4 regions of the Paeniglutamicibacter sp. NPDC012692 genome follow, and region 1 is predicted to be linked to each of the others. Evidence: riboswitches for the same ligand, from Rfam matches in the RefSeq annotation. Region 1 holds a riboswitch; each other region holds the start of a gene.
The links. Region 1 has a riboswitch for thiamine pyrophosphate ahead of thiM (hydroxyethylthiazole kinase). Riboswitches for the same ligand answer to the same signal wherever they lie in the genome.
Positions count from the first base shown of each region.

Region 2: another riboswitch for thiamine pyrophosphate. It lies ahead of ACFY5D_RS07540 (ECF transporter S component); the one in region 1 lies ahead of thiM (hydroxyethylthiazole kinase).
Region 3: another riboswitch for thiamine pyrophosphate. It lies ahead of thiO (glycine oxidase ThiO); the one in region 1 lies ahead of thiM (hydroxyethylthiazole kinase).
Region 4: another riboswitch for thiamine pyrophosphate. It lies ahead of thiC (phosphomethylpyrimidine synthase ThiC); the one in region 1 lies ahead of thiM (hydroxyethylthiazole kinase).

Region 1 covers NZ_JBIBDE010000002.1:830,606-832,799, forward strand. The annotation lists gene thiE (thiamine phosphate synthase) at 1-396, opposite strand, end outside; gene thiM (hydroxyethylthiazole kinase) at 396-1,214, opposite strand; TPP riboswitch at 1,206-1,306, opposite strand; gene ACFY5D_RS11935 (aldehyde dehydrogenase family protein) at 1,428-2,194, shown strand, end outside.
Region 2 covers NZ_JBIBDE010000001.1:1,615,996-1,618,189, reverse strand. The annotation lists gene ACFY5D_RS07550 (hypothetical protein) at 1-364, shown strand, start outside; gene ACFY5D_RS07545 (DUF4235 domain-containing protein) at 610-861, opposite strand; TPP riboswitch at 942-1,063, shown strand; gene ACFY5D_RS07540 (ECF transporter S component) at 1,118-1,753, shown strand; gene ACFY5D_RS07535 (ATP-binding cassette domain-containing protein) at 1,767-2,194, shown strand, end outside.
Region 3 covers NZ_JBIBDE010000002.1:726,122-728,315, reverse strand. The annotation lists gene ACFY5D_RS11485 (serine hydrolase domain-containing protein) at 1-949, shown strand, start outside; TPP riboswitch at 1,049-1,181, shown strand; gene thiO (glycine oxidase ThiO) at 1,175-2,194, shown strand, end outside.
Region 4 covers NZ_JBIBDE010000001.1:160,672-162,865, forward strand. The annotation lists gene thiC (phosphomethylpyrimidine synthase ThiC) at 1-848, opposite strand, end outside; TPP riboswitch at 843-950, opposite strand; gene rplS (50S ribosomal protein L19) at 1,313-1,672, shown strand; gene lepB (signal peptidase I) at 1,816-2,194, shown strand, end outside.

The DNA.
Region 1 (2,194 bases):
GATGGTTCCGGGGAAGCGGGCGTTGAGCTCGTTGGCGGCGGCGATCTGCGCGTCCTTGGAGGCGCTCAGGCCCAGCACCGCGTCGGGGCCGATGAGCGCACGGACCAGCTCGGCGGGGATGTCGGACTGGCCGATGTGCACGCCCTGCACGCTGGCGCCCGCGGCGCGCGCGGCCAGGTACACGTCGACGCGGTCGTTGACCAGCAGGTCGGCCCGCCCCTCGGTGTGCACGGAGGACTTGCGGACCACCTCCAGGAACTGGGCCGCGGGCATGTCCTTGCAGCGCAGCTGGACCGTCTTGACGCCGCCTTCGACCGCGGCCGCAATGATTTCATCCAGGGGCCGGCCGGCGGTCGAGGCCGAATCGGCGACCAGGTAGACGCTGAGGTCCCGCATCAGGAAAGCACCGCCTTTTCCATGAGTTCCTGCGGGCCGACCAGCGACAACGCATCGAGGAAATTCACCGCGAAGGAGCCGGGCCCGTTGCTGAGCAGTTCCGCGCGCTCGGCGGCGGCAGAGTAGAACGCGTGTGCCGCGACCGTCGCGACCAGCGCGTCGTCGTGGACGGCAAGGAATGCCGCGCAGATGGCCCCGAGGGCGCATCCGCCGCCGGTCACGCGCGTCAGCAGGCTGCTGCCGCCGTGCACCAGCACGGTCCGGGCGCCGTCGGTCACCAGGTCCCGCGGTCCGGAAACCGCAACCACGGCTCCGGTGCGCAGGGCCAGCGAGCGGGCGTGGGACGCGGCGGATTCCACCGAATCCGTGGACTCGACCCCGCGGCCGCCGTTGCCGGACTCCGCCAGCACCATGATTTCGGAGGCGTTGCCGCGGATGACGGTCGGGTTCAGCCCGCGCAGCTCGAAGGCCAGCTCGGTGCGGACCCGCAGGGCGCCGACGGCGACCGGGTCCAGCACCCACGGGGTGCCCGCGGCGTTGGCGGCGGCGACGGCCTCAAGGGCGCCGGCACGCTGTTCGGCGTAGGGGGTGCCCAGGTTGACGAGGGTTCCGGAGGCGATCGCGGCAAAGTCGCCGGCCTCCCCGGGCAGGTCCGCCATGGCCGGCGAGGCGCCGGCGGCCAGCAGCACGTTGGCCGTGAAATTGGTGACCACAGTGTTGGTGATGCACTGGATCAGGGGGGTGGAGGCGCGCAGGGCCGACACGCAGTCGGCCAACTCGCCGGGGCTTACAACAAATGAAGGCGCAATGGATTCCATTAGCAACATCCCTCCGCTAGTACGAACTAGATCAGGTGCGACGGGTCTTATCTCAGTTGGTCGCGTGCGCGCCAACACCCCGTGTCACTAAGCGCGAGCCTACCCCACGGGCAGGCCCGCAGTGCAACTACGTTTCCTCCGCCGGCGATTCGGGCGGGGCACGCCGGGCGCGGCACCCTGTTGCAGCAGGTGGCTGCGCCGTAGGCTCTGGGTATGGGCATTTTTCCTTACACTTCCGAACCCGTGGCTCCCCTGGAGAGCGCGGCGTCGAACGAGCTTGAGCTACCCCGGGTCGTCGCCGAGGACCCCGCAAGGATCGTCGAAATCGTCGACGCCATGCACGACGTGGTGGCCACGCGCCTGGCGCACCCGCGGCGCTTCAGGGCATCGCAGCTCAAGGCCCTGGAACGCATGCTGGATGCGCACCAGCAGGACTTCATCGATGCGCTGGCCGACGACCTGGGCAAGAGCGCGGTCGAGGCGAAGCTGACCGAAATCGACATGGTGCGCGCCGAGATCGACCACGCCCAGCTGCACCTTTCGGAGTGGATGGAATCCAAGGCGGTGAAGATCCCGCTGGCGCTGCACCCCGCGGCGGCCAAGATCGAGCCGCAGCCGCTCGGCGTGGTGCTGGTCATCGGCCCGTGGAACTACCCGCTGCAGCTGATGCTCGCCCCGCTCGTTGCGGCCATCGCCGCGGGCAACGTGGCGGTGCTCAAGCCCTCCGAGCTGGCCCCCGCCACCTCGATCGCCCTGGGCAAGCTGATCCCGCAGTTCCTGGACCAGCGTGCCTACGCGGTGATCCAGGGCGGCGCCGGCACCAGCAAGGTCCTCCTGGAACAGCGGTTCGACCACATCTTCTACACCGGCGGGGAAAAGGTCGGCAAGATCGTGGCCCGTGCCGCGGCCGAACACCTGACGCCCGTCACCCTGGAACTGGGCGGCAAGTCCCCGGCCGTGGTGATGGACGGATCCCACGC
Region 2 (2,194 bases), on a different contig from region 1:
CGGGACCGGCGCCAAGGCGCGCATCAAGACATTCGCAAACGGCAGCCAGATCATCTCGGGCAAGGGCTATCTGCTGACCTACACGAACGCGGACACCGGGAAATCCGTGTCCTTCGAAACCAACGGAACGTCCGAGCACACGTCGGCCCCCGACGCTGAAAACGTCGTGACCATCACGTCGAGGGGAAGCACCGGCCTGATCCTGTTTCCGCCTCCGGATGCCTCTAATGTTCCTGGCGTAGAAGCGCCGTCAGCAATCCAGTACACGGGACGCATCGTCTTCACCTTCGACCTCGATGACGGCCGTACTACTCTGCTCAGTGCTTCCGGGACACAACGGGACCTCTGTGCCGAGCTGTCCTAGGCGGAACAAGCATAGCCGGGATGGCGGGTAACGCCGGCCCGTCCGGCAGACTCCACGGAGGGGCACCCTAGGGTGCTCCTCCGTCTTGTCGCGTGGGGCGTGACTGCCAACCCCGTTTGGTGGATAAAGCACATCCCGACGACGAGTCGGCTCCGGTGGCACCGATTCGCGACAGCCGGACCCATAGGCTTCTGCGCAAGACAAAGGACCCGAAGAAGAATCTTCGGGTCCTAGAAGTCAGTAAGTTACGAGTTCTTTGTGAACTTTGCAATCGCCTTTTGGGTGCCACGGTCGGTGAGCACCTGGATCAGCGCCGCGGTGACTGCCGAAAGGAGGGCAAACCCGATGGCCTGGCGCATGGTGGCCTCGGCTTGGGCTTCCTTGTTCCCGTGCTTGGGCGGCTGCTGGCCCGTAAACCCGACCCACAGCTTGTCGACGATTTTCCCGCCAAGGAATCCCGCGGCGATGGAGATCAGCGGGCCAACTAGTTTCATCATGCTGTTCACGGGTACTCCCAATATGTTGCGGCAACGGTACCTGCACCAGCATAGCCTGCGGTAGCATGACAGGACTGAAACATTTACGACAGGGGAGCGCCGCACGGTTTAGGCCATGCCGAGGCGCTGAGAGTGCGGAAAACCGCAGACCCTCGAACCTGCCCCGGCTAGTACCGGCGAAGGAAGTCGAGTTCTCAGGGGTGCGCTGAGAAAAACGCATTCCCTCCCCTCCTTGTATCCAAGGAGGATCATCATCATGAGCACCATCGAAGGCCGCAACGGCCAAAGCAGCGCAGCACCCAAGACCAGTTCCTGGCGTGTCGTCGACATCGTCATTGCCGCGGTCATCGCGGTGTCCTCGGGCGTCATCTTCTGGGCCTGGAACAACACCCACCACGTCCTGGATTTCCTGTTCCTCGCATTCCCGCCATCCTCCGCACTGGTTGCGGGCATGTGGCTGTTCCCCGCGGTCCTGGGAGCGCTCATCATCCGCAAGCCCGGAGCCGCGCTCTTCTGCGAACTTGTCGCGGCAATGGTGAGCTCGCTGCTGGGCTCGGAATTCGGGTTGACGGTATTGGCTTCCGGTCTGGTCCAGGGCCTCGGCGCCGAAGCCGTCTTCGCCGCGTTCCGCTACCGCCGCTGGAACCTGCCCGTGGCACTGCTGGCCGGCGCAGCCACTGGCCTGTTCGGCGGCATCAACGACGCTTTCATCTTCCGCTGGTTCCCCGAGTACACCGTGGCCATGCAGCTGACCTACGTCGCCTTCATGACCGTCTCCGGCCTGGTCATTGCGGGCCTGCTGTCCTTCTACGCCACCCGCGCCCTGGCCAAGACCGGTGCACTGGGAGCATTGGCCAGCCGCAAGGCGGCAACCGAACCAACATTCGGCTAGGAAGCCCGAACCCATGAACACCCCTTCAACGCTGCACCAAGGATCCGGCACCTCGTTGCCGAACAAGCACGGTGCAGCAGTATCGGTCACCGCCAAGGACTGGGGGTGGCGCCACGCCGACCGGACCAACCCGGCACTGTGGGGACTTGACCTGGAGATTCCCGCGGGGCAACGCGTGCTGTTGGCGGGCGCCTCCGGTGCCGGCAAATCAACGCTCCTCTACGCCCTGGCCGGCGTCCTCCACGAAGACGACGAGGCATATTCCTCGGGTGAGCTCCTGCTCGACGGCCGACCCGCGTCCGAGGGCCGCGGGCTGGTGGGGCTCATGCAGCAGGATCCCGAAACCCAAGTGGTCCAGGCCCGGGTCGGGGACGACGTGGCCTTTGGCGCCGAGAACCTGTCGGTGCCGCCCGCAGAGATCCAGCGACGGATCGTCGAGGC
Region 3 (2,194 bases), 100 kb from region 1:
GCTGCACGGGGACCGGCTGGTCACCGAGGAGTACTTCGGGGAGATGGGTCCCGACACCCGGCACCTGCTGATGTCGGTGAGCAAGTCGATCGTCTCCAGCGTCGTGGGATCGCTCGCCGCCGACGGCCTGATCGATATCGAGCTGCCGATCGAACACCATGTCCCGGCACTTCGGGACAGCGGCTACGCGGGCGCCACGGTGCGCGCCATCCTGGACATGCGAAGCGGCATCAGGTTCAGCGAGGAGTACCTCGACCCCGATGCCGAGGTGCGCAAACTCGATGCCTCGGTCGGCTGGGCACCCCCGCGCGCCGACACCCCCGGAACGCTGAAGGAATTCCTGGCAACACTGGAACGCGAGCGGGAACACGGTGGGCATTTCGCCTACCGCAGCTGCGAAACCGACGTGCTGGGCTGGCTCTGCGAGGAAGCCGGAGGCAAGCCGTTCGCGGAGCTTGCCTCCGAACGCGTGTGGTCCAAGCTCGGCGCCCGCAGCGACGCCGTCATGTGCGTTGATTCGCAAGGCACGGGAATGTTCGACGGCGGCATCAGTGCCACGCTCACGGACGCGGTCAAGTTCGGGGCGATGATCCGTGACGGCGGTGTGTCGCTGACCGGTGAATGGGTGTTGGATGCCGGGTGGGTCGACGACATCTTTGCAGGGGGAGGGGACTCAACGGAGGCCTTTGCAGCGGGTCCCCACGGGAAAGGCATGCCCGGAGGCAAGTACAGAAGCCAATTCTGGTTCATGTCCGGCGACAGGACTACGGCTTACTGCCTGGGGATCCACGGGCAGATGATTTACATCAACCGCGCGAGCGGCGTGGTTGGGGTCAAGCTTTCTTCCACGGCCTTGCCCGTCGACCCGTTCGAGGGGCCCGCTGCAGCAGCAGCCTTCATGGCGGTCAGCGAGCACCTGCTGGAGGCCGATGCCCGGACCGCCGACTGACACGGATCGCCTGTTCGGGCTTTGAGGCACCCGAACGGACGATCGCGGGGCGTCGACGTCATCTGCGACGATGATGCGGCTCGTATCCCCTACACTGGGTTTCGTACCGCGGGAGCCAGTGATGCTGGCTGAGAGGGCGCCGTAAGCGCCGACCGACAGACGCCTTCCCGACACGGAAGGCGTGGAACCTGATCCGGATCATGCCGGCGTAGGGAAGGAGCCTTCATGTCGTGCACCCTGTCCGACCACATCACCACCGATCTTGCCGTTGTCGGCGGCGGAATCGTGGGCCTCGGCATCGCCTGGGAGGCCCGGCGTGCGGGCCGCCGGGTGGCGCTCATAGACCCGGCCCCCGGAACCGGCGCGACCTTTGCCGCGGCCGGCATGCTTGCGCCGGTCAGCGAGCTTCACCACCAGGAAGAAGACCTGCTGGAACTGACGCTGGCCTCCGCCGAACGCTGGCCGGCCTTCGCCGCAACCCTGCCCACGGGCCCGGCCGGGAGCTGTTTTTCGACCACTCCGACGCTGGTGGTGGGTGCCGATCCCGCCGATCGCCAGGCGCTGGCCGACCTGTGCGAGGCCCAGCATCGGCAGGGCCTGGAGGTCAGCCGGCTCAGCCTCAGGGAGGCCCGGGCGCTCGAACCCCTGCTGTCCCCGAACCTTGCCGCGGCCTATCTGGTGCCGCGCGACCACCAGGTCGATCCGCGCGCGGTGGCCCGCGCGATCCTCGACGGCCTGGCGGTTGTCGCCGGGGGCGACGACGCGACGCAGCCTGGTTGCCTGGTGGGCACCAACGCCGCCTCCCTGCTGCACGAGGATCCCGAAAACACCCACTCCCGCATCACCGGGGTGCTGCTCGCGGACGGACGCGAGGTCCATGCCCGGGAAGTCGTCGTGGCCAACGGGCACGGCGCCGCGCACTTGGATGGTTTGCCGCACGGCCTGCGCCTCCCGCTGCGGCCGGTGTACGGGGACATCCTGCGGCTGCGCGTGCCCGAAAACCTGCAACCGCTGGTCACCGCCACACTGCGCGGCCAGGTCCGCGGACTTCCCGTGTACGTGGTTCCGCGCAGCGACGGAACCGTGGTCATCGGCGCCACCTCCCGTGAGGACGGGTCCGTCGGGGTCAGCGCCGGCGGTGTGCACCAACTGCTGCGGGACGCCCAGGTGCTCCTGCCCGCCGTGGCCGAGCTCGAATTGCTGGAAACCACCGCACGGGCACGACCGGGGACGCCGGACAACGCG
Region 4 (2,194 bases), on a different contig from region 1:
TGCTCGCACTGCTCGATCACCGTGTCGCGGAAGATCTCCCAGGTCAGTGCGTTTGCCTCGCCGTTGACCTTTTCCAGCGCCTGGTAGATCGGGACGGTGCCGATGGGAACCGGCGCGTTGCGGATCAGCCATTCGCGGGTGGTGTGGATGTCGTCGCCTGTGGACAGGTCCATCACGGTGTCGGCGCCCCACCGGGTGGCCCACTGCAGCTTGTCGACCTCCTCGGCAATGGAGCTGGTGACCGCGGAGTTGCCGATGTTGGCGTTGATCTTCACCAGGAACGCCTTGCCGATGATCATCGGCTCGGACTCGGGGTGGTTGATGTTGTTCGGGATGATCGCCCGGCCCGCCGCGACCTCGCTGCGCACCAACTCCACGTCGCAGTTCTCCCGCAGGGCAACGAAGCGCATTTCAGGGGTGACGATGCCCCGGCGTGCGTAGTGCATTTGCGTCACCCGCTTCCCGGGGTCCGCGCGCCGCGGTTGCGGCTTGGCGCCCTTCCACTCGGCCGAGGCGGCCCCCCGGCGCAGCGCCGACTTCCCGTCGTCGAGCAGGTTGCGTTCCCGACCGGCGTAGATCTCGGTGTCCGAGCGGTCCTCGATCCACTGTGCGCGGAACGGCGGCAGGCCCACGACCGGGTCGCTGCCCGGGCCCGCGGTGCGGTACACCCGCAGCGGGGCGTTGGGCCGGCCTCCGGGGGAGGGGTCCAACGCGATCTCGGTCACCGGCACCCGGATGCCGTGTTCGGCATCCTCGAGGTAGGCCAGCGAATGGGACCTCAGGGATTGCGTTTCGGTTGCCTCGGCGGCGTCTTGGGCAGGGGTGATCGTTGTTTCGATGGTGCTCAAGGAGTACTCACTTCCTTCGCCGGCATTACCCGGACAGGTTCGACGGTCGCAAGCTGCGTCAGCTCGATCTCAGCCCCTGCAAGGGCTCCCGTGTGGTCGTAAGTGAAGCTACAGTACATTCCGCCGAAGGGTCAAATGTAACGTCGGCCACGCCGGGGGTCGTGCCGGGCGCCGAAAACCGGACATGTCGGCGGCCCGATCGGCGTCGCGCGCGCCGATCGGGCCGTGCCGGACTTCGCCGCATGGCCGGGAGTGTGGCAAAATGGAATCTTGGGTCTACTGGGTTCTGCTCCTGCCGCAGGGGGAACGAGTCAACAGTTGATCCGCCGAGGATCCGCAAACGGGTCCCGGTACCAAGCTTCGGAACACCAAATCTTTCCGCCATCGCGTTTTGCGCGTCGCGGAAAATTAGTGTCCCGTGTCTAAGGTAGGTGACCTGCGGCGTCTGCCTAGGAGATGCATTCATGCATATTCTCGACTCTGTCGATGCAGCCTCGCTGCGCACCGATGTCCCGGCTTTCCGCCCGGGTGACACCGTCAAGGTTCACGTAAACATCATCGAAGGCAAGAACTCCCGTGTCCAGGTCTTCCAGGGCTTCGTCCTTGGTCGCCAGGGTGACGGCGTTCGCGAAACCTTCACCGTTCGCAAGGTCTCCTTCGGCGTCGGCGTAGAGCGTACCTTCCCGGTACACTCCCCGGTCCTCGAAAAGATCGAACTGGTAACCCGCGGCGACGTTCGCCGCGCGAAGCTGTTCTACATGCGCGATCGCCACGGCAAGGCTGCGAAGATCCGCGAAAAGCGCGACTTCCGCACTGCCAAGTAGTAAGAAAAGCGAGAACCTTCGTTTCCGCCTTTGCGCGGCAACGGGGATCCATCGTGGATCAACCTACAGAATCGGATAGTTTTTCCGCTTCAGCAAAGCGCCGGTCCCGTTCGCGGGGCTGGCGCTTTGCCGTTGGCGCCCTCATGGCGGCGGCGGTGATCACCTTGGTGATCCGCGCCACGGTCATTGATTTCTACTACATCGGCTCCGCCTCCATGGAGTCGACGTTGAACCCCGGCGACGGGCTCCTGGTAAACCGCCTTGCCTACAAGGACGAACCCATCCAGCGCGGCGACATCATCATCTTTGACGGCCGGGGATCCTTCCTGCCCTATCAAAGCCCCAATGCCGTGGATTCCCTTGCCTGGGCACTGCGCCTGGCGGGCAACGACTCGGTGTACGTCAAGCGGGTCATCGGCGTGGCAGGCGACACCGTCAGCTGCTGCGGGCCGGACGGCAAGCTCAGGGTCAACGGCCTTCCGCTGGATGAGCCCTACCTTTTTGCCGGCGACAAGCCCAGCG